Regions from separate parts of the Psychrobacillus syltrankelensis genome, predicted to be linked through region 1. Evidence: a T-box and tRNA genes for the amino acid it is inferred to sense, from the RefSeq annotation. Region 1 holds a T-box; the other holds one or more tRNA genes.
The links. The T-box of region 1 lies ahead of tyrS (tyrosine--tRNA ligase). A T-box ahead of a tRNA ligase gene usually reads a tRNA of that ligase, here a tRNA-Tyr.
Positions count from the first base shown of each region.

Region 2: it encodes a tRNA-Tyr, which carries the amino acid that the T-box ahead of tyrS (tyrosine--tRNA ligase) is inferred to sense. The anticodon was not compared.

Region 1 covers NZ_CM144227.1:98,328-110,369, reverse strand. Annotated here, with positions in the region: gene rpsD (30S ribosomal protein S4) at 654-1,256, shown strand; gene ACTSKG_RS00580 (DUF3006 domain-containing protein) at 1,620-1,874, opposite strand; gene ACTSKG_RS00575 (hypothetical protein) at 2,089-2,256, shown strand; gene tyrS (tyrosine--tRNA ligase) at 2,791-4,056, opposite strand; T-box leader at 4,108-4,303, opposite strand; gene ACTSKG_RS00565 (transglycosylase domain-containing protein) at 4,404-7,274, shown strand; gene acsA (acetate--CoA ligase) at 7,332-9,050, opposite strand; gene ACTSKG_RS00555 (GNAT family N-acetyltransferase) at 9,225-9,857, shown strand; gene ACTSKG_RS00550 (acetoin utilization AcuB family protein) at 9,885-10,532, shown strand; gene ACTSKG_RS00545 (acetoin utilization protein AcuC) at 10,502-11,704, shown strand; gene ccpA (catabolite control protein A) at 11,726-12,042, opposite strand, start outside.
Region 2 covers NZ_CM144227.1:2,782,982-2,795,023, forward strand. Annotated here, with positions in the region: gene ACTSKG_RS13525 (KinB-signaling pathway activation protein) at 1-44, shown strand, start outside; gene ACTSKG_RS13530 (hypothetical protein) at 179-844, opposite strand; rRNA gene ACTSKG_RS13535 (16S ribosomal RNA) at 1,100-2,654, shown strand; rRNA gene ACTSKG_RS13540 (23S ribosomal RNA) at 2,896-5,823, shown strand; rRNA gene rrf (5S ribosomal RNA) at 6,010-6,125, shown strand; tRNA gene ACTSKG_RS13550 (tRNA-Asn) at 6,517-6,591, shown strand; tRNA gene ACTSKG_RS13555 (tRNA-Thr) at 6,605-6,677, shown strand; tRNA gene ACTSKG_RS13560 (tRNA-Val) at 6,818-6,893, shown strand; tRNA gene ACTSKG_RS13565 (tRNA-Tyr) at 6,915-6,998, shown strand; tRNA gene ACTSKG_RS13570 (tRNA-Gln) at 7,005-7,079, shown strand; tRNA gene ACTSKG_RS13575 (tRNA-Ala) at 7,108-7,180, shown strand; gene ACTSKG_RS13580 (histidine phosphatase family protein) at 7,244-7,789, opposite strand; gene ACTSKG_RS13585 (LysR family transcriptional regulator) at 7,818-8,699, opposite strand; gene ACTSKG_RS13590 (citrate/2-methylcitrate synthase) at 8,807-9,898, shown strand; gene ACTSKG_RS13595 (GNAT family N-acetyltransferase) at 9,957-10,538, shown strand; gene rocF (arginase) at 10,609-11,508, shown strand; gene sigW (RNA polymerase sigma factor SigW) at 11,779-12,042, shown strand, end outside.

The DNA of each region.
Region 1 (12,042 bases):
CGTCGCCCTCTTGGAATTTGTGAGGACATGATGCTTTTTGTTTGGATAATTAGAGAAAAAATGCATTCCTACTCATTTAAAAGCTTCCGAAGATACCATTTCGGAAGCTCTACGCTACTTTACCTTTAGATACTATCTATTTTTCTCAGGTTCCGCTTTTCATATTCATAAGTAAAAGAATGTTCAACAGCTCAAAGATCAAGCTAAGTGTTTAACTGTAGCGAAAAAGTATGGAATACTATGTTTTTATAGTAACTATCTGCTAATCCCTAGAAGTAATGATCTATCTGAATTTTTTTATATTTCCACTGGTCCGCAAACATCTTGATGGTTTCCCAACTTGCTAGCGTCCACCTGGAGCGGAAATCAACCTGTTCATGTTCTAAAAAGAGAAACCTAATTTTACAAAGGAATGAATGAATAATATTGACTTTGTTCGCTTCAAAAGTTACAATAAACTTTGTGTAAAATAAATGCAGCAGTTGTATGGTCTAGAATGTTCATTTTGTTCCTCTATTTTATATAATAGATGGTGTATCCTGTAACCCTTTGGCTGCATGGGCGATGATACATGAAAATAAAATGTCTACTAGTTTGGATACATCTGGTCTTATTTTACAACAAAATAAAACCAATAAAAGGAGGAGTCACTCATGGCTCGCTATACAGGTCCAGCATGGAAATTATCACGTCGTCTTGGTATCTCACTAAGTGGTACTGGTAAAGAATTAGAAAAACGCGCATACGCACCAGGACAACACGGTCCTAACCAACGCAAAAAATTAACAGAATACGGTCTTCAATTACAAGAAAAACAAAAACTTCGTCACACTTATGGTGTAAACGAACGTCAATTCCGTACTCTTTTTGACAAAGCTGGTAAAATGCAAGGTAAACATGGTGAAAACTTCATGATCCTTCTTGAAACTCGCTTAGATAACGTTGTTTACCGTTTAGGTCTTGCTCGCACTCGTCGTGGAGCTCGTCAATTAGTAAACCACGGCCACGTAATGGTTGATGGTAAACGTGTTGATATTCCTTCATTCCGTTTAAAAGCAGGTCAAGAAATTTCTCTTCGTGAAAAATCTCAAAACCTTGATGTAGTAAACGAATCACTAGAAGTGAACAACTTCGTACCAGATTACTTATCATTTGATGCAGACAAAAAAGTTGGTACTTTCGTTCGTCTTCCAGAGCGCAGTGAACTTTCTGCTGAAATTAACGAAGCTCTTATCGTTGAGTTCTACTCTCGTTAATAGATATACTCTGCAAAGAGTATTATTAAAAGCCCTAGAATCCTTGTTAAATCAAGGTTTTAGGGCTTTTTATTTTTATGTATTTTCCACCGTTTTATACAGACTATGACCCTGGAATTTTCATGTAAAATTCATATGCAAGTATCACCTATCGTTCTCTTATTTCTCGAAAATTCAAGTATAAAAGAAGAATGGGTGATTACGTGCTTTTTTTGAAATGTATGGATTCCCAACAAATATTCTAGAACCATATCATAGTACAAAAAAGACTGTAGTTAGCTCGAATTTCATCGAGTTTTTCAACAGTCTAAGCTTCTAAATACATAATAATCAAACTAATAAAGAAACTAAGTCGAAGAGGGATTAATTTGTATCCATCTTCATACCCTCGATTAAATCAAGTAATCGTTGTTTAGCGACATCTGTTTCTTCTTTCAAAGCTGTAAAAGTATAGCCCGACTTATCTTCATTAACATGAACTTCTAATAAATCTCCTACTTTTGCATTTATCGTAAACTTATTTTTTAATATTACAAGTTTATTTGTTTTATTATCTTTTTCTAAAAGAACAACAAAAAAATCATCGAAACGATCAACTACGTATTTATTTGAACACATCAAGAACAGCCCCTCGATCAAAATAATAAAAATATACTAAAATTAAATAATTAAATTTGTAGAAAGTTTGTTTATCTATATTATTCTATACTATTTCTTACTCATTTTTCATCTAATTATGATTATTTATTAATTTTTTTTATTTTTTTCATGACTATATGTCTATTTTGTGGAAACACTAAGAAATGAAATAGGCAAAAAAGGAGGATATACTATGAAAAACAAAGATATGAACAATTCACAGAATAGAAAGTCTAATGAAAAGGGAGTCAGCGCAAGGTATTTAGAACCCGAAAAATTAAGTGAAAATGAGAAGAGGACTCTTCAAGTTAAAGATGGTCAACATAATCATCATGTCGACGAACGCGGTGGAGCGTTCTAGCATTACCATAAAGTTAAGAAAAACCGGGCAAATAGATGCCCGGTCCTTTTAAGAAGAGTAGCATATGAATATCGTTGCTTTCCGCTACGGCGGACATAATTTTAAAAATCAATAGCATCTCTTATTCGGATTACAGGATGGATGATCACTACGTTTACTTATACTAATTCTATCCTCTTAGCGATAGATAAGCTAAATCTTCTTGTTACGTACTTGTCACTTTATGGATTGTAGTGAAAGGTGGCGACTCCGGACGGAGGCCAACAGGATGTTGGTCACGAAGGCGTTGCCACACGATGTGGCGCTCTTAGCCTTCGTTCCTCGGAGACAGATGAGCCATCACAACGAACGCGTGAGTGGCGGTGATGGCTCATCGCTTACCCCGCGGAACGCGTCCACCTGAAACGGAAATTCGGGTATTACCTAATTCTTTAAAGTACTATGAACACTGATTTCGTTGGACGATAATCCATTTAATTCTTATCTTTAAATAAAATAGCTACTTCCCCATTTCAAGGGAAGTAGCTATTTATATTAAACAAACTTAATCATTTTGTAGTTTTTCTTTCCTCGACGAATAATCATAAATTCATCTTCTAAACGGTCATTTTCTCCTACTTCATATGATACATCCATCACTTTTTCTCCATTTATGGATATAGCACCGTTTGTAACATCTTCTCGCGCTTGTCTTTTCGAAGGTGACACGTTTGCTTCAACGATAAAATCTACAATGTTCTTCCCATCTTTTGTCATCTCAACAGATGGTACATCTTTAAAAGCATCTTTCATTTCTTCAGAAGATAGTTCTTTTAGATTTCCGCTAAACAATGCTTGGGAAATTCGAACAGCTTGCTCTAAAGCTTCTTGACCATGAATAAGACGAGTCATTTCTTCTGCAAGCGCAATTTGTGCTTTACGTAAATGAGGCTCATTTTCCACAGTCTCCTGGAATGCTTCAATTTCTTTTCTTTCTAAAAACGTAAAAATTTTCATGTATTTGATAACATCTGAATCCGCTGTGTTGATCCAAAATTGATAAAACTCATACGGGGATGTCTTTTTTGCGTCTAACCATACAGATCCAGAAGCGGATTTACCAAATTTCGTTCCATCTGCTTTAGTTACTAATGGAATCGTGATACCAAATGCTTTTGTTTCCTCTTCATGGGTTTTACGAATCATTTCAAGACCTGTTGTTATATTCCCCCATTGGTCGGATCCACCAATTTGAACGCGACAATTAAAGTGATCAAATAAATGTTTGAAATCAATACCTTGTATTAACGTGTAGGTAAATTCAGTAAAAGAAAGACCAGTATCTAAACGTGAAGATATTGAATCTTTCCCTAACATATAGTTAATATTTATAAGCTTTCCAAAATCTCTTAAAAACTCAACTACCGTCATCGAGCCATTCCAATCATAGTTATTGACCATTTTAGCACCATTCTCAGCTTGGAAGTCAAAAATTTGTTCCATTTGTGCCTTAATACCTTGAACATTCCGATCAATTTGTTCAATTGTTTGAAGTTGGCGTTCTTCGGATCGACCAGATGGATCCCCTATCATGCCTGTTGCTCCACCCACTAATAGAATCGGTCGATGACCATGTAATTGAAATCTTCTTAGTGTAAGCAGAGGTACAATATGTCCAATATGCATACTATCTGCAGTTGGATCAACCCCGCAATATAAAGATATTTTTTCTTTGTTTAATAACTCTTCTAATCCCTCAGCATCTGTTTGTTGATATAAAAGTCCTCTCCAAGATAAATCCTCTAATAATGCGTTTGTCAAATTAATCTCCTCCTTTAGAAAATAAAAAAAGTCCCTGCACGAAATAAATCATGCAGGGACGCTGTATCCATTAGCGCGGTACCACCCAGCTTGAAGGAAAAATCCTTCCGCTTGAATCACGATATCGTTGTGAAAACGTTTAACTCCAAGCCTGTAATTCGTTACTATACACTGACTAACTTTCACCAACCGTTAGCTCTCTAAACAGTATGTACAATAACTACTTCGGACTTTTCTTCGTTAAAATATATACCTATTTTACATAATATAAAACGTATGTCAATATCTATCGTCTATTGATAATCGGTTATGGTATAATAATTCTTGATTTGGGGGTCGAGCTAATGATGGATAAATGGATAAAGAAAATCCAATTTCACAAAGATAAATTGGATAAATGGCAATCAACTAAATGGGCTAAAGGACTACGTATTTCATCCGGCGTTATTTGGAATTTATGCTTACTTTTCTTAATTATAGGTGTTACGTTTGGTTTCTTTGCTGTATCAGTTGGAGCTGGCTATTTTGCTTCGTTAGTAAAAGAGGAACCATTACGTAGTAAAGAAGAAATGAGAGAAGATGTGTTTAACTATGAAGAAACCTCTGAAGTTTATTTTGCGGGAGATGTATATCTCGGTAAGCTGAGGACGGATCTTGAGCGCACTGAAACTAAATTATCCTCCATTTCACCATATGTTTTGGATGCTGTTTTAGCAACAGAAGATGAATACTTCGAAGTACATAACGGGATAGTTCCTAAAGCAATTATACGTGGATTGCTTCAAGATGTTACAAACTCTGATACAAAAACAGGTGGTTCTACTTTAACGCAACAATTAATTAAAAACCAAATATTAACAAACGAAGTATCCTATGAACGAAAAGCAAAAGAAATTCTCTTAGCAATGCGTCTAGAACATTTTATGACAAAAGATGAAATATTAGAAACTTACTTGAACATTATTCCTTATGGTCGAAATGCAAACGGAAGAAACATTGCAGGCATTGAGACAGCAGCTAACGGAATATTTAACGTAAAAGCGAAAGATTTAACACTACCTCAAGCAGCATATATTGCTGGAATTCCGCAATCACCATTCGCATATACACCTTTTAGAAAAGGAGGAGTTTTAAAAGAAGGAAAAGCATTGCAACCAGGTATTGAACGGATGAAGACCGTTTTATTCAGAATGAAAGAAACTGGATATATCAACGAAGAAGAATACAACTCTGTAAAAAATTATGATATTACGAAAGATTTTAGACAACCAGAGATTGTGCCAGAAGAAAAGTACCCTTGGCTAACTTTTGAAATTGAAAATCGTGTTAAAGAAATACTAAGAGAACAATTTGCAACTGCAGATGGAATTGATCCAGAACGCTTGAAAAATGAATCCAAGCTCTATGAAAAATATGATATTATTGCAAAGCGTGCTGTAAGTACTGGCGGTTACCGAATTCATACAACTATTAATAAAGAAATGTATGAAGCGATGATTAAAGTAAAAGATCAATTCGACACTTATGGTCATACTTATACAAAAGAAGTGAAAGATCCGGACACAGGCGAGTTAATTATGCAAGATTTTCCAGTCCAAGTTGGAAGTATGATGATTGAAAACGGAACAGGGAAAATTTTATCGTTCCTAGGTGGACGGGACTATAATCAGAAACAGTTTAACCATGCAACCCAAGCTGTCCGTCCAATCGGTTCAACAATTAAGCCTTTACTAGTATATGCCCCAGCAATTGAATATGGGGTCATTGGAGCTGGAAGCCCTGTTGTCGATGTGAAACTAGAAAATTTAGGAAGTACAACATGGAAAGAATCACCATCGAATTATACGAAAAATCAAGAAAGAGGTATTATTTCTGCACGTGATGCATTAAAAACATCTCAAAACTTATCGACTATTCGTTTGTATGATTTAATTATGGATAGAAAACCAACAGACTTCTTGCTCAAAATGGGCTTTGAACATATTGGGGAAACTGAATACGCACATCATGCTTTGGCTATAGGTGGGATGGATAACGGAGCAACTGTAGAAGAAAATACGAATGCATTTGGAACCTTTGCAAATAATGGCCAATTTATCGATGCATATATGATCGAAAAAATTGAAGATGTTCATGGGAATGTCATCTATCAACATGAAATTGAACCAGTTCAAGTATTTAGTCCTGCAACTGCTTATATTATTACGGATATGCTTCGAGATGTACTTTCAGGTGGAACAGCATCCCTTGCAAATTCCAGATTAAAATTTAAATCGGATTTTGCAGCTAAAACTGGGACAACACAAAACCATAATGATTCCTGGCTTGTTGGATATAATCCAAATATTTCTCTTGGTGTATGGCTTGGTTACGATGATAATCAATTATCCTTATTCTACATGAATAATCGTTATAATCATCCAAGCGTTCGAGTTAATATGCTTTGGTCCAATATGATGAATGCCATGTATGATGTGAACCCAGAGTTAGTAGATGCTCCAAAACCGTTCCCAGTTCCAAAGGGAGTTGTTACTAAATCTTTCTGTGGGATTTCAGGACTGGCACCTTCTGACGCCTGTGCTCAAGCAGGTTTAGTCAAATCTGACTTATTTAATGAAGCTGTAATGCTTCCAACTGCTCCAGATGATAGCTTAATATCATCATCTTATGTTGTTATTAATGGAAATAGATATCGCTCTTTAGACTCTACTCCAAGTGAATTCGTAGTAAAAGGTGGATTTGGAGTGAACGAAGATTTTATCAACCGAATGCTTGGAAAATTTGGAGGCGATGCAAGTAAACTATTTCCTGAGAACTCTACTTTTTCCGGAAATGTAGTATCTGAAAAAGTATTTAAAGCAGATGGTAGTCCTCCTTCAGCTGTTACTGCTTCTTTAAGTGGAAATACACTGACATGGACGAGTTCGGATTCTTCTGACGTTGTTGGATATCGAATATTCCAAGTAGTAAATGGTGAAAGAATACTAGTTGCTACTAAATTAGAAGCTGAAACAAATAGTTATCACATTAACGGTACAGGTCAATATATCGTTGTGGCAGTAGATATTACAGGATTACAATCCGGAGCTTCTAATATTGTTTCAATAGAAGATAAAAAACCTGAGCCACCAACTGAAATAATTATCCCACCAACTAATTCCGGTGAAGGAGATAAAACAACTCCTCCAGAAAATGAAGATGAAACCGGTGATGATTAACATTTTTAGAAATAAAAAGCCACAGCTTCCTGATTTCCAGGTCGCTGTGGCTTTTTGTTAGTCTTCCATCGTTGACAAGTCCCCTGTCGGTAATTTTAATTCCCAGGCTTTTAATACTCGTCTCATAATTTTTCCGCTGCGGGTTTTTGGTAATTTATCTTTAAATTCTATTTCCCTAGGAGCTGCATGAGCTGCAAGCCCTTTTTTAACAAATTGCTGAATATCTGTAATTAGTTCCTCAGAAGGTTCATATCCTTCATTCAAAGCTACGAATGCTTTAATAATTTCTCCTCGGACAGGATCGGGTTTACCGATTACACCAGCTTCTAAAATTGCAGGATGTTCTAGTAGCTTGCTTTCTACTTCAAAAGGACCAACTCGTTCCCCAGAAGTCATGATAACATCATCTACTCTTCCTTGGAACCAATAATATCCTTCATCATCCATATAAGCAGAGTCCCCGGAGAAATACCATTCATCGTTCATAAAAGTAGATTCGTATTTTTCTTTGTTATTCCAAATTTGACGCATCATTGCTGGCCAACCTTTTTTAATCGCTAAATTACCCATGGTGAATGGAGGAACTACATTTCCTTGGTTATCAATTATCGCTGCTTCTAATCCAGGCAAAGGTTTACCCATTGAACCAGGTTTAATCGGTAAGCAAGCATAGTTACAGATCATTTGTGCTCCTGTTTCAGTCATCCACCAAGTATCATGAATTCTTTTATTAAAAACATGCATTCCCCATTTAATCACTTCCGGATTTAGTGGTTCACCAACTGATAAAATATGACGTAACGAAGATAAATCATGTTTTTTAACAATCGCATCCCCTGCCCCCATTAACATTCGGAATGCAGTTGGAGCACTATACCAAACTGTTACACGGTACTCATCAATCGCATTGTACCATGCATCAGGTGAAAATCGACCGCCTAGTACAAGGGAAGTCGTTCCTGCAAGCCATGGACCAAATATTCCATAAGAGGTGCCGGTAACCCATCCTGGATCTGCTGTACACCAATAGATATCTTCATCTCTAATATCCATTACCCATTTCATCGATTGGTATTGTTGAACCATAGCATAATGCACATGTAAAATGCCTTTCGGTTTCCCAGTTGAACCAGATGTGTAATGTAAGATTAGTCCATCTTCTTTATCGACCCATTCTATGTCAAAAGATTCAGATGCTTGTTCTAGTGATTTATTTAAATCTATAAATTTATCAGATTCCTCAATATTTTCCCCAACTAAGAAAACTGTTTCTAAATTCGGTAATTTATCTAAAGGGATTCTATTAAGTAATTCAGGAGTTGTAACAATGGCTTTCGCCTCACTATCTAGTAAGCGGTCATAAACAGCACCTTCCATAAATGCCTCAAAAAGTGGTCCTACAATAACGCCCATTTTAACTGCACCAAGAAGTGCAAAATATAATTCTGGCGACCTAGGCATAAAGATAAAAAGACGATCTCCTTTTGCAAGACTCGAGTTTTGTTTAAAAGCATTTGCTGCTTTATTGCTCATCTTTTTCATGTCAAAGAATGTATAAGATTCTTTCCTATCAGCATCTTGGTAGTACAGGGCAATTTTATCTTTTCTAAAAGACTCTGCATGTCTATCTATAGCTTCAAAGGCCATATTGACTTTTCCAGTCTCATACCAAGAAAAACTCTTCTCCGTATCTTCCCATTGAAAACTTTTTACAGTTCCATCATAGTCCTTTAATTGATAGTCACCTTGTACCACTGGCAATATTTCAATTTTCATCCTCTTCACCCTTTCGATAAATATACTCTTTTATTCTACAATACTTTTTTACATTTTTGCTAATCTTTTTACTTTTTAGAATGTTTCATTACATTTGTGTTGGAAATAGCATTCATTCATAAAATATCATGTATAATGGTTATAACTGGATTTATTTTTATAGGTGGTGAATTTGTGATACACAATAAAATGTATAATGTGGTGGAATTACAGACAAAACATGGCACCGTTATTGTCGAAGGGCCCATTCATTGGGAGGTATTAACTAATTTAGATTTCCATGACGATTTAATTGCTTTTCGAGCTCCAGCTCAACAACATAAAGCCATAGTTAATATAGCCAAACTGCCTGAAGGAAGAATTATAATTGTACGTGATCAACAAACTATCGTAGGATATTGTACATTTCTACATCCCGATCCGCTAGAACGTTGGTCAGAAGGGAAGATGGAAAATTTAATCGAACTTGGAGCCATTGAAGTTATTCCAAAATTTCGTGGAACTGGAGTAGGGAAAACTCTTTTACGAGTATCTATGATGGATGATACGATGGAAGATTATATAACAATCACAACTGAATACTATTGGCATTGGGATTTAAAAGGAACGGGTTTAAATGTATGGGAATATCGAAAGGTAATGGAGAAAATGATGCAGGCTGGTGGATTAGAATACTTTGCAACAGATGACCCTGAGATTAGTTCCCATCCTGCAAATTGTCTCATGGCTAAAATAGGTAGTAGAGTAGATGTTGAGTCCATTCAACAGTTTGATCAGTTACGCTTTATGAATCGATACATGTATTAATAACAAAGAGAAAAGGAGGTCATTTCAATGATTGTAGAAGAAATTATGAATACTTCTGTACCTACATTAACACCTTCCCATACAATTAATGATGCATTACTACTATTAAAAGAAAAAAAAATACGCCACTTACCAATTATCAATGAGCAACGTGAAGTTGTTGGAGTAGTGACGGATAGAGATTTAAAAGAAGCAACCCCCTCTTCTCTACTAAACATTAAAAATCCAGAAATTTATGAACGCCCATTAGGACTAATAATGACTAAAAATCCAATAACAGGTCATCCATTAGATTTCGTGGAAGAAACAGCCAATATTTTTTATGATAATCGTATTGGTTGTTTGCCCATTGTTAGCCAAGGTAAACTAGTAGGTATGATTACGGAATCTGACCTTCTATATAAATTTATTGAACTAACTGGAGTGCATCAACCTGGATCTCAAATCGAAGTTCGTGTTCCAAACCAACCCGGAGTATTGTTTGAAGTATCTAAAGTTTTCTATGAACAGAAAATGAACGTATTAAGCGTTCTTGTGTATCCCGATAAAGTTCGAAGCGATTACAAGATATTAGTATTGCGTGTAAAAACGATGAATCCTCTCAAACTAATAGAAGCTATACGAGCAGAGGGTTACGAAGTTTTATGGCCAAATCATCCGGGAATAAATATATGAATAAAAATGCAGTGTTTATCTTTTCAGAAGATCAGTTAGGGTATAAATTTTCGGATACACATCCTTTTAATCAAAAACGGTTAACATTAACATTGGACCTGTTAAAAGAAATGAACGCTTTACAATCATCGGATGTAGTAGCACCTAGGACCGCAACGGACGAGGAATTATGCTTAGCACATGATCCCAACTATATTGAAATTGTAAAAAAAGCAAGTTTAGAAACTATTGAAACTAATAAATATGAAAGCTATGGAATTGGTACTGAAGATACTCCGATTTTCCCACATATGCATGAAGCAAGCGCTAGTCTTGTAGGAGGAACTCTAACTGCAGTTGACTATGTCATGGAAGGAAAATCGTCTCATGCACTTAATTTAGGTGGTGGTCTTCATCATGGTTTTAAAGGTAGAGCCTCAGGTTTCTGTGTTTACAATGATAGTTCAGTAGCAATTAAATATATGCAACGAAATTACAATGCACGCGTTCTATACATAGACACAGATGCTCATCACGGAGATGGTGTCCAATGGAGCTTTTACGACGACCCCAACGTTTGTACTATCTCACTTCATGAGACAGGAAGATATCTCTTTCCAGGTACAGGTAATATTACTGAAAGAGGAACTGGGGAAGGCTATGGTACATCCTTTAACTTTCCAATGGATGCTTTCACAGAAGATGATTCATTCCTAGAAATTTATCGTACGGCATTTAGAGAGATAATAGAGGCTTTTAAACCAGATGTCATCTTAAGTCAAAATGGTACAGATGCACATTATTTCGATCCATTAACGCATTTATATGGAACAATGAACTTATATCAAGAAATCCCGAAACTGGCGCATGAACTGGCGCATAAATATTGTGATGGAAAATGGATTGCTGTAGGCGGTGGTGGATATGATATTTGGAGGGTAGTACCTCGCGCTTGGTCCTTACTTTGGATGGAAATGAATGACATAAAGATTCCTAAAGGTGATTTACCGAAAGTTTGGCTAGATCGTTGGTCTAAAGAGGCACCTATCCCTTTTATCCCTACTTGGATGGACCCAAAACCACTATATGAACCAATCCCCCGAAAAGCAGAAATTACGGAGAAAAACAAACAAATGCTTAATAAATCGTTACACTTACTTCGCCAACAAAAAGCTTACAAAAACGACCAGTAACCGTAGCTACTGGTCGTTTTATCATTTAACGGAATCCCTTTCCTCTATCCGATAGGGAAGAATTACCGTTTGTTCATCTATCTTTTCTTTGTTCATAAACTTTGTCAACAATCTCATCGATACTGCTCCAATATCATATAAAGGCAGTACGACACTCGTTAATTCAGGTCTTACCATTCGAGCAAGTTTGGAGTTTTCAAAACTAATGACTTCGATATCTTCAGGAACTTTTAATCCATTATCTTGAGCGCCATGGATTAAACCAATGGCTATTTCATCATTTCCAGCAAAAAATGCCGTTGGGGGACTTTTCAACTCACTTAGCTTTCTCCAAGCTA
Region 2 (12,042 bases), 1.2 Mb from region 1:
GTAGAAAAGCAAGAAAAGAAGCTGCAGCTTTAAAAACGAAATAACGAAAAAAAGCTCTGACTAAATGTCGGAGCAGCTCAGACTGTGGACAAACTCGGGTAAAATTGAGTTTGCCTATAGTCTTTTTTATTAAATAAAATTGATGTCAAAGCATCCAGGAGCAAGTAGAAAGTTTTCGTTATTCGGGTATTGTTTTACTTTTAGTTGTTAAACCAAAAATATTTTGTTCTATAGAAAGAAAAGAATCAGATTTAAGTAATTGATCCAATTGTTTTATATCGATTCTTTCCTTTTGGTGGAGCGGAACGCTAAGAATATCCCCTTTTTCTAGCTTGATTTTTTGATTTCCTTCCACCCAGTATTTAGTTGAACTCAACAAATTCACCTCATATTTCCATGCAGTCTTTTGTAATTCCATAGGAAATTCATAGTCCTTTGTTCGAAACCATAGTGGAACTTCTCCAACTGTTTTTTCAAATTGATCAATTTCCTTTTTGAATAAAGAAGGATCTTCGATATATTTATTACCTTCTTGCCCTAATAAGCTAATTGGAATACTCTTCTCTTTCATTATTTGAATAAGAGTAGGAGACCGATCTATCCAATCATTACTAATAAAAAAATGCGGATATGGTGCTTCCAGGTTTTTTAAGAAAGTTTCCATGTCCTCTTTACCGAAAGATAAATCGATGGTTATCGTTTTCCCATGTGATCCTTTGGAAACGACAGTAGGTTTTTCAACTAGCTGAAAAACAGGAAGCATAGAAGAGTACTTATTTGGGATAATAAAAAAAAGACTCACAAGAACTAGCATTGTTCCGATAAATAAAAGCTTTAATCTCATTGTAAACTCGCACCTTTCCCAGTCATTCTAATAAATTTTATGATTTAGTGTTGACATTCATGTTTAAAAGATGTTAAGATACAAAGGTCGCTGAAACAAGACGACAAATTAAACAACATGAACATTGAAAACTGAACATGCAAAACGTTAAGACATACAGCTTGAAAGACTAACTCTGTTAGTTTGATAGCAAAACAATTTTGACATCATTTAATGATGATGCCAGCAAAACAAAATGAGCTTTTTAAGTTCTCTATTATGGAGAGTTTGATCCTGGCTCAGGACGAACGCTGGCGGCATGCCTAATACATGCAAGTCGAGCGAATGACGAAGAAGCTTGCTTCTTCTGATTTAGCGGCGGACGGGTGAGTAACACGTGGGCAACCTGCCCTGTAGATTGGGATAACTCCGGGAAACCGGGGCTAATACCGAATAATCCATTTCCTCACATGTGGAAATGTTAAAAGACGGCATCTCGCTGTCACTACAGGATGGGCCCGCGGCGCATTAGCTAGTTGGTGAGGTAACGGCTCACCAAGGCGACGATGCGTAGCCGACCTGAGAGGGTGATCGGCCACACTGGGACTGAGACACGGCCCAGACTCCTACGGGAGGCAGCAGTAGGGAATCTTCCACAATGGACGAAAGTCTGATGGAGCAATGCCGCGTGAGTGAAGAAGGTTTTCGGATCGTAAAACTCTGTTGTGAGGGAAGAACAAGTACGAGAGTAACTGCTCGTACCTTGACGGTACCTCATTAGAAAGCCACGGCTAACTACGTGCCAGCAGCCGCGGTAATACGTAGGTGGCAAGCGTTGTCCGGAATTATTGGGCGTAAAGCGCGCGCAGGCGGTCCTTTAAGTCTGATGTGAAATCCCACGGCTCAACCGTGGAAGGTCATTGGAAACTGGGGGACTTGAGTACAGAAGAGGAAAGCGGAATTCCAAGTGTAGCGGTGAAATGCGTAGAGATTTGGAGGAACACCAGTGGCGAAGGCGGCTTTCTGGTCTGTAACTGACGCTGAGGCGCGAAAGCGTGGGGAGCAAACAGGATTAGATACCCTGGTAGTCCACGCCGTAAACGATGAGTGCTAAGTGTTAGGGGGTTTCCGCCCCTTAGTGCTGCAGCTAACGCATTAAGCACTCCGCCTGGGGAGTACGGTCGCAAGACTGAAACTCAAAGGAATTGACGGGGGCCCGCACAAGCGGTGGAGCATGTGGTTTAATTCGAAGCAACGCGAAGAACCTTACCAGGTCTTGACATCCCGCTGACCGTTCTAGAGATAGATCTTTCCCTTCGGGGACAGCGGTGACAGGTGGTGCATGGTTGTCGTCAGCTCGTGTCGTGAGATGTTGGGTTAAGTCCCGCAACGAGCGCAACCCTTGATCTTAGTTGCCAGCATTTAGTTGGGCACTCTAAGGTGACTGCCGGTGATAAACCGGAGGAAGGTGGGGATGACGTCAAATCATCATGCCCCTTATGACCTGGGCTACACACGTGCTACAATGGACGGTACAGAGGGTCGCAACCCCGCGAGGGTGAGCTAATCCCATAAAACCGTTCTCAGTTCGGATTGTAGGCTGCAACTCGCCTACATGAAGCCGGAATCGCTAGTAATCGTGGATCAGCATGCCACGGTGAATACGTTCCCGGGCCTTGTACACACCGCCCGTCACACCACGAGAGTTTGTAACACCCGAAGTCGGTGGGGTAACCCTTACGGGAGCCAGCCGCCGAAGGTGGGACAGATGATTGGGGTGAAGTCGTAACAAGGTAGCCGTATCGGAAGGTGCGGCTGGATCACCTCCTTTCTAAGGATAATATCGGAATACAGATTTTTATCTGTATCTTAACGTTTTGCAGTTCAGTTTTGAATGTTCATTTTATATGAAGATTCAACTCTTGTTCTTTGAAAACTGGATAAAACGACATTGAAAGAAACAAATTCAAGAAATTCAATTTGTAATCACATTTGTGATTATTTTTTGTGTAGTACTTTTAACTACTATTTTTGAGGATTTCAAGACACAAGCAGTGAATTGGAAGCCGAATGGTTAAGTTAATAAGGGCGCACGGTGAATGCCTTGGCACTAGGAGCCGAAGAAGGACGGCACTAACACCGATATGCTTCGGGGAGCTGTAAGTGAGCTTTGATCCGGAGATTTCCGAATGGGGAAACCCACTGTTCGTAATGGAGCAGTACATTTGCGTGAATACATAGCGCATCTGTGGCAAACCCAGGGAACTGAAACATCTAAGTACCTGGAGGAAGAGAAAGAAAAATCGATTCCCTGAGTAGCGGCGAGCGAAACGGGAAGAGCCCAAACCAAGAGGCTTGCCTCTTGGGGTTGTAGGACACTCTATATAGAGTTACAAAGGAATGAGCTAGACGAAGCGATCTGGAAAGGTCCGCAGGATAGGGTAAAAGCCCCGTAGTCAAAAGTTCATTCTCTCTTGAGTGTATCCTGAGTACGGCGGAACACGTGAAATTCCGTCGGAATCTGGGAGGACCATCTCCCAAGGCTAAATACTACCTAGTGACCGATAGTGAACCAGTACCGTGAGGGAAAGGTGAAAAGCACCCCGGAAGGGGAGTGAAATAGATCCTGAAACCGTGTGCCTACAAGTAGTCAGAGCCCGTTAATGGGTGATGGCGTGCCTTTTGTAGAATGAACCGGCGAGTTACGATTACATGCAAGGTTAAGTTGAGAAGACGGAGCCGCAGCGAAAGCGAGTCTGAATAGGGCGAATGAGTATGTGGTCGTAGACCCGAAACCAGGTGATCTACCCATGTCCAGGATGAAGGTAAGGTAACACTTACTGGAGGTCCGAACCCACGCACGTTGAAAAGTGCGGGGATGAGGTGTGGGTAGCGGAGAAATTCCAATCGAACCTGGAGATAGCTGGTTCTCTCCGAAATAGCTTTAGGGCTAGCCTCAAACGTTAGAATCTTGGAGGTAGAGCACTGTTTGGACTAGGGGCCCATCCCGGGTTACCGAATTCAGACAAACTCCGAATGCCAATGATTTATGTTTGGGAGTCAGACTGCGAGTGATAAGATCCGTAGTCAAGAGGGAAACAGCCCAGACCACCAGCTAAGGTCCCAAAGTATTTGTTAAGTGGAAAAGGATGTGGCGTTGCTTAGACAACCAGGATGTTGGCTTAGAAGCAGCCATCATTTAAAGAGTGCGTAATAGCTCACTGGTCGAGTGACGCTGCGCCGAAAATGTATCGGGGCTAAACAAATCACCGAAGCTGTGGATTGATACCTATGGTATCAGTGGTAGGAGAGCGTTCTAAGGGCGTTGAAGTCAGACCGGAAGGACTGGTGGAGCGCTTAGAAGTGAGAATGCCGGTATGAGTAGCGAAAGATGGGTGAGAATCCCATCCACCGTATGACTAAGGTTTCCTGAGGAAGGCTCGTCCGCTCAGGGTTAGTCGGGACCTAAGTCGAGGCCGATAGGCGTAGACGATGGACAACAGGTTGATATTCCTGTACCACCAAACCACCGTTTGAGTAATGGGGGGACGCAGAAGGATAGGGTAAGCGTGCTGTTGGTTATGCACGTCCAAGCAGTAAGGTGTGAGTGTAGGCAAATCCGCACTCTGTAACATTGAGCTGTGATGGCGAGGACTTAGTCCGAAGTTCCTGATTTCACACTGCCAAGAAAAGCCTCTAGCGAGGTGATAGGTGCCCGTACCGCAAACCGACACAGGTAGTCGAGGAGAGAATCCTAAGGTGAGCGAGAGAACTCTCGTTAAGGAACTCGGCAAAATGACCCCGTAACTTCGGGAGAAGGGGTGCTCTTTTGGGTGTATAGCCTAGAAGAGCCGCAGTGAATAGGCCCAGGCGACTGTTTAGCAAAAACACAGGTCTCTGCAAAACCGTAAGGTGAAGTATAGGGGCTGACGCCTGCCCGGTGCTGGAAGGTTAAGAGGAGTGCTTAGCGCAAGCGAAGGTGCGAATTGAAGCCCCAGTAAACGGCGGCCGTAACTATAACGGTCCTAAGGTAGCGAAATTCCTTGTCGGGTAAGTTCCGACCCGCACGAAAGGCGTAACGATCTGGGCACTGTCTCAACGAGAGACTCGGTGAAATTATAGTACCTGTGAAGATGCAGGTTACCCGCGACAGGACGGAAAGACCCCGTGGAGCTTTACTATAGCTTGATATTGAATTTTGGTGCAACTTGTACAGGATAGGCAGGAGCCTTAGAGCCCGGAGCGCCAGCTTCGGAGGAGGCGTCGGTGGGATACTGCCCTGGTTGTATTGAAATTCTAACCCATACCCGTAACCCGGGTAGGAGACAGTGTCAGGCGGGTAGTTTGACTGGGGCGGTCGCCTCCTAAAGTGTAACGGAGGCGCCCAAAGGTTCCCTCAGAATGGTTGGAAATCATTCGAAGAGTGTAAAGGCAGAAGGGAGCTTGACTGCGAGACCTACAAGTCGAGCAGGGTCGAAAGACGGGCTTAGTGATCCGGTGGTTCCGCATGGAAGGGCCATCGCTCAACGGATAAAAGCTACCCCGGGGATAACAGGCTTATCTCCCCCAAGAGTCCACATCGACGGGGAGGTTTGGCACCTCGATGTCGGCTCATCGCATCCTGGGGCTGTAGTCGGTCCCAAGGGTTGGGCTGTTCGCCCATTAAAGCGGTACGCGAGCTGGGTTCAGAACGTCGTGAGACAGTTCGGTCCCTATCCGTCGTGGGCGTAGGAAATTTGAGAGGAGCTGTCCTTAGTACGAGAGGACCGGGATGGACACACCGCTGGTGTACCAGTTGTTCTGCCAAGAGCATCGCTGGGTAGCTATGTGTGGACGGGATAAGTGCTGAAAGCATCTAAGCACGAAGCCCCCCTCAAGATGAGATTTCCCATTACGCAAGTAAGTAAGATCCCTCAAAGACGATGAGGTAGATAGGTTCGGGGTGGAAGCGTGGCGACACGTGCAGCTGACGAATACTAATCGATCGAGGACTTAACCAAATATGAATTTGAATTCATCAATGTCTTTTATCCAGTTTTGAGTGAACAAGCGCTCTAGTAAGAGGGTTTCAAGACACGAGTAATTCGAGGAAACGATTGAGAGAGGAAAGGAGCGTACTCAAGTACGTGACTGACCGAACGAATGAAGTTGACGAAGAAGTACGATGTGTATTGAAAGCCGTACAGTCTAGTGATGATGGCGAAGAGGTCACACCCGTTCCCATACCGAACACGGAAGTTAAGCTCTTCAGCGCCGATGGTAGTTGGGGGTTTCCCCCTGTGAGAGTAGGACGTCGCTAGGCACTATAAAAAGTCGTTACCGAGTAATCGGTAACGGCTTTTTTTGATGCATGCAATTATCTTGTTTTTAAATCGGATATTATATAACGACTAATTTTTTCTGCATAACAGCTTTTTTATTGAGAGTTTGATTGGTCTCATTCTGCCGCTTTCTAACTGCTTAGGGGTAAAGGATTTTCCGTATTGGAACTACTCTATCTAAATTCTCGCTGTTTCATGCCAATGATCTAACATCGTTTATTGCCTAGGAAATGATTTAAAGCTACCAGTTTTATATCTCTGTAGTTAAAGTTCGAAAATCTTCTATAAAATTTTAGAGAAATTGTTAAAATAAACTTGAAATAAAAAAAAGAGTTGTTATAATTATATTTGTACTTTAATTAAACATATCGTTCCGAAGTAGCTCAGTGGTAGAGCAATCGGCTGTTAACCGATTGGTCGTAGGTTCGAGTCCTACCTTCGGAGCCATTTTTTTGTCTTCGCTTCCATAGCTCAGCAGGTAGAGTGCTTCCATGGTAAGGAAGAGGTCACCGGTTCAAATCCGGTTGGAAGCTTACATATTAAGTAGGGGCAATCAAAAAAGAACTACTTGTCTTAGTATGGTAAATATGTTATTATTATATTTGTCCGGTTTTACAGGAGAAGAAAGCGAAAGAAGTTGACGCAGAAATGCGCCGCTTATTGTTATAACCCAGGAGGATTAGCTCAGCTGGGAGAGCATCTGCCTTACAAGCAGAGGGTCGGCGGTTCGAGCCCGTCATCCTCCACCATTTATTTTCATACTTAGCTTTGGAGGGGTAGTGAAGTGGCTAAACACGACGGACTGTAAATCCGTTCCTTAGGGTTCGGCGGTTCGAATCCGCCCCCCTCCACCATTTTATTGGGGTATAGCCAAGCGGTAAGGCAACGGATTTTGATTCCGTCATGCCCTGGTTCGAATCCAGGTACCCCAGCCATATCGTACATAAATATAAAACTTATTAAGGGGCCTTAGCTCAGCTGGGAGAGCGCCTGCCTTGCACGCAGGAGGTCAGCGGTTCGATCCCGCTAGGCTCCATAAAATATATAATGAATAAGAGGGTATTCCAATTCGATTGGAATACCCTTTTTTCGTTGGAACTTACTTTTCCCATACACGCTCGATTGAACAAATGTTATTGGTGAACTGCAATAAAAACACATCGGGGTTTCTTAACGATTTCCATTGCTCAAATCCAAAATTACTATCGTAATAATTCAATAGTAAAGACATGATATTTCCGTGTGTCACGATTATAGTATTTTCCAATTCAGTAGTTAAGATATCATTTATTACTTCTAATATACGTTCTTGTGCTTCAACACTTGATTCTCCTCCTATTAGTTTTAACTCCATATTGTTAAATGTCTCATTCAATTTATCGAGCCAATCTGGCATCGACAAGGAGCTTAGTACACGTTCTGCTAGTCGATCATCGATTTGAACGTCTATACTTTTGCTCTTTGCAAAAGGTTCAATAGTTTCTAGGGCACGTAAAAAAGGACTAGATATAATACGGTCAACTTTCATGTTTCTTAAGAATTCATTAAGCAGAATAGCTTGGATATATCCTTTCTTAGTAAGGGATGCATTGGATTCTTGTCCTTCCGCTTGGCAATGTCTAATTAGATATATTTGTTTCTTCATCTCTTTTCCACCTTTACTAAAAATATTATTAGCCAAAATAATATTGGGAAATCTTTTTTATAAATTCTTTTTCTAGTTCCCCCAATGATTCTAGTAAAAGAAAAGTCTTTACTTCGGGAAGTGGAAACAAATCAAAAGGTATACTCATTACACGCCCTTCTAAAAGTTCCCTTTTCACAATGGACTTTGGCAGAAATGATGTACCGAGACCTTCTTGAATGAAACGTTTTACTATATAGGCTTGCGTTACCTTCATCGTTTTCAAATTCAACACTTTCTTGCGGATTTGTAGAAGAAGGGGATCCCAAACGACTGGATGATGATGAGTAAATAAGTAATTGTCTTTTAAGTAGTCCTCTGCATCTAAAAATGGTCCTGATTCATCATCATAAGCATCAGTAGGAACAATAAATATAAGTGGATCTTTATAAAGTTCGATAGATTGAATACTTTTTCTTGTAGCATCTATAGCTGAAATGCCAATGTTAACTTCTCCACTACACACTAAATCTTCGATGGAACTAGATTCTGCTACTCGTATGGACACTTCAAGATATGGATGATTGTTCATGAAGGAACGCAAAATATAAGGTAAAATGGTTTCGGCCATTAAAGGAGATATAGCAATATTCCATTTGTGAGTATATCCTTCTGTAAAAGCATGGAGACGATTCACACTTACCTCAAAACCTTTAGTAAGTTGTTTAGCTTCTATATAAAACATTTTACCAGCTTCGGTTAAGTGCACTCGTTTATTAGTTCGTTCAAAGAGAGAAACTCCAAGATATTCTTCCAATAATTTTATATGGACAGTAACACTTGGCTGTGACATTAACAGTATTTCAGATGCTTTTCTAAAATTATTAGTTTCGGCAGCCGCTATAAAGGTTTTCAACCATTGATATTCCATTAAGATTCTCCTTTATTAATTAATAATATTAATCAACATAATAGACTTTATTTAATTTTAATAATTATATATCTTTCATATAATAAGGAAAAGGAAGGGGAATTAATATGTTTCAAAAAGGATTAAAAGGCATTGTTGCGGTGCAAACAAAAATTAGTTTAGTAGACGGAGAAAATGGAGTACTAAGATATCGGGGTACCGACGTAAAGGAGTTAATACCAGTTTATTCATTCGAACAAGTAGCATATTTTTTGTTCTACGACAAGCTACCAACAGAAGAAGAGCTTCTTCAGTTTAATAAAAAGCTAAAAGAAGGAAGAGTACTCCCTTTACATGTTCAAAATATAATAGATGCACTTCCGATGACAGTCTCTATTATGGATGTAATGAGAACAGCAATCTCAGCTTTTGCTACTACTGAATTTTTGCAAATGAATATGATGGAGCAGGCAATTGTTCTAACAGGTGCTCTTCCAGTCGTTGTAGCAAGGCACTATAGAAAGAAACTGGGCTTAGCAATAATAGAAACAAACGATGACTTCTCGCACACGAAGAATTATTTGTGGTTGTTAAATGGCGTGAAACCGACTTCAACACAAGTGGAGGCATTGGAAACGTATTTAAAACTGACAATGGAACATGGGTTAAATGCTTCTACGTTTGCAGCGAGAGTTACCGTATCCACCGAGTCGGACTTACCAGCAGCGATCACTTCTGCAATTGGTACGATGAAAGGACCCTTACATGGAGGCGCGCCATCCGGAGTGTTAAATTTGCTAGAAGAAATAAAAGATGAATCCAGGATTCGACCAGTCATAGAAGAAAAAATTAAAAATGGAGAAAAGGTGATGGGATTCGGTCATCGTATATACAAAACGGAGGATCCTAGATCGATTTTATTAAGAGAAGCGTGTTTACGTTTACAAGGCTCAGATCCATGGTTAGATTTGGCAACCAAGGCTGAAAAAGAAATCACAGGGCTTTTAGAAAAGTACAAACCTGGTAGAAAACTATATACGAATGTGGAGTTTTACGCTGCAGCAATTATGCGTTCAATAGATATGCCAACAGTTTTATTTACACCAACGTTTAGTGTGGCACGTATCGTAGGATGGAGTGCACATGTGATAGAGCAAGTGGATGATCAGGCTCTATTCCGTCCACAGTCAGTATACGTAGGTGAGATTAAAAGAAAATAATGCTTTTCAACACCTATATCTTTCTATTATGATATAGAAAAAAGTGAGGTGTTGGAATTTGGTAGAAAAAATTGTATTTGGCGATTTAACGCTACGCCCATTAGAAGAATCTGATATTCAACGGTTGTGGGAGCTTTACGATCCAAAGATTTTTGAATTTATGCTAAATAAAATAGAGAACTATGAACAGTTTGACCAATGGCTTCGAGCTGGAATTGAACAAATGAATATCGCCAAAACCGCTCTCACTTTCGTAATCGAGCATACAGAAACAAAAGAAATTATAGGGACAACAAGAATTTATGGCATTGATACGTTAAATTATGCGTGTGAAATCGGATCCACATTCTATGGGAAAAAATTTCAGCGAACACATGTTAATACTACATGTAAATATTTACTATTAAAACACTCCTTTGAAAACCTTGGTATGATACGTGTCCAATTTAGAACAGACGAATTAAACGTAAATTCACAACGAGCAATTGAACGTATAGGTGGAATAAAAGAAGGCGTTTTGCGAAATGAGCGCATACGTTCAAATGGAACTGTTAGAAATGCAGTAGTTTATTCAATTATTGATAGTGAATGGAAAGAAGTGAAAAATAACCTCGTTCAACTCATGAATAAATATTCATGATTTTGTTGGGTTGAGCCAAGTGCCCTTCAGGTATTACAATAGGTGTATAACCGGAGGGGAGTATAAAATTATGAATAAATTAAATATAACTATTATTGGTGTACCAATGGATCTTGGTCAAAATAGACGAGGAGTCGATATGGGACCAAGTGCTATTCGATACGCAGGAGCGATTGAACGATTAAAGTCACTAGGACATAATGTAAAAGACAAAGGTGACATAGTAATAGGAAGAAAAGAGATTTCGAATAACAAAAAGTTACGAAATCTGGAAGAGGTTGTAGAGGGCAATACAAAACTGGCAAACGAAGTGATGGAAATTTTAGCAGAAGGGGATTACCCTTTAGTTCTTGGTGGAGATCATAGTATCGCCATTGGTACGTTAGCTGGTTTGGCAGATAAATATAAAAATCTTGGAGTAATTTGGTACGATGCACACGCAGATTTAAATACGGAAGAAACTTCACCGTCAGGGAATATACACGGTATGCCATTAGCAGTAAGTCTTGGATTAGGACATACTGACCTCGTGAAAATTCGCACAACAACTCCGAAGATAGTACCAGAAAACGTCGTTATTATCGGCGCACGATCGGTAGATCCCGGTGAACGTGAACTAATCAAGGAAAAAGGTATTAAAGTTTTTTCTATGCATGAAATTGATAAGCTTGGAATGACAGAAGTGATGAACCAAACGATTGAATATTTCCGTGAGCGCGAAGTAGATGGGGTACATTTGTCTCTAGATCTTGATGGTATTGATCCGCTTTATACTCCAGGTGTTGGGACACCAGTTCCAGGGGGAATTAGCTATCGTGAAAGCCATTTAGCGATGGAAATGCTTTATTCGTCCAACTTAATCACTTCAGCAGAATTTGTGGAAGTAAATCCAATTTTAGATGAAAAAAATAAAACAGCAGACGTTGCTGTTGCACTTATGGGCTCTCTGTTTGGGGAAAGCCTCGTTTAAAAGGCAATCACTAATAAATACACTTGCCCTGCGCAAGCTCGCAGCAAACTTAGGCTGTTTCGCCTGATAAGTGTTTTTAAATCAGTATAAGATGCCGTATTATGAATATTTCTAAGACGAAAGCAGACACTTAAGTCTGCTTTTTCTTTTTATTTAATAACACAAAGAGGAAAAAATTTGGTAAAATTAAATTAATATAAAAAAAATGAAACCTGTTGGAACCTTTACTCGTATAGGTAAGACAGCCGCAAAGAGCGGAGGGGAATCACCATGGATGCGTTAGTGAACAAACGAATAAAACAAGTGTTAAAAGGGGACAAAGACGCATTCGCGGAGATTGTGGACCTGTATCAGCAAAGACTTTTTCAAGTATGCTTCCGCATGTTAGGAAATCGTCACGAGGCAGAAGACATAGCCCAAGAAGCATTTGTGCGAGCTTTTATTAATATTCATACATTTGATCAAAAAAGAAAATTTTCCACTTGGCTGTACCGAATTGCGACAAATTTATGTATTGATCGTATAAGAAAAAAG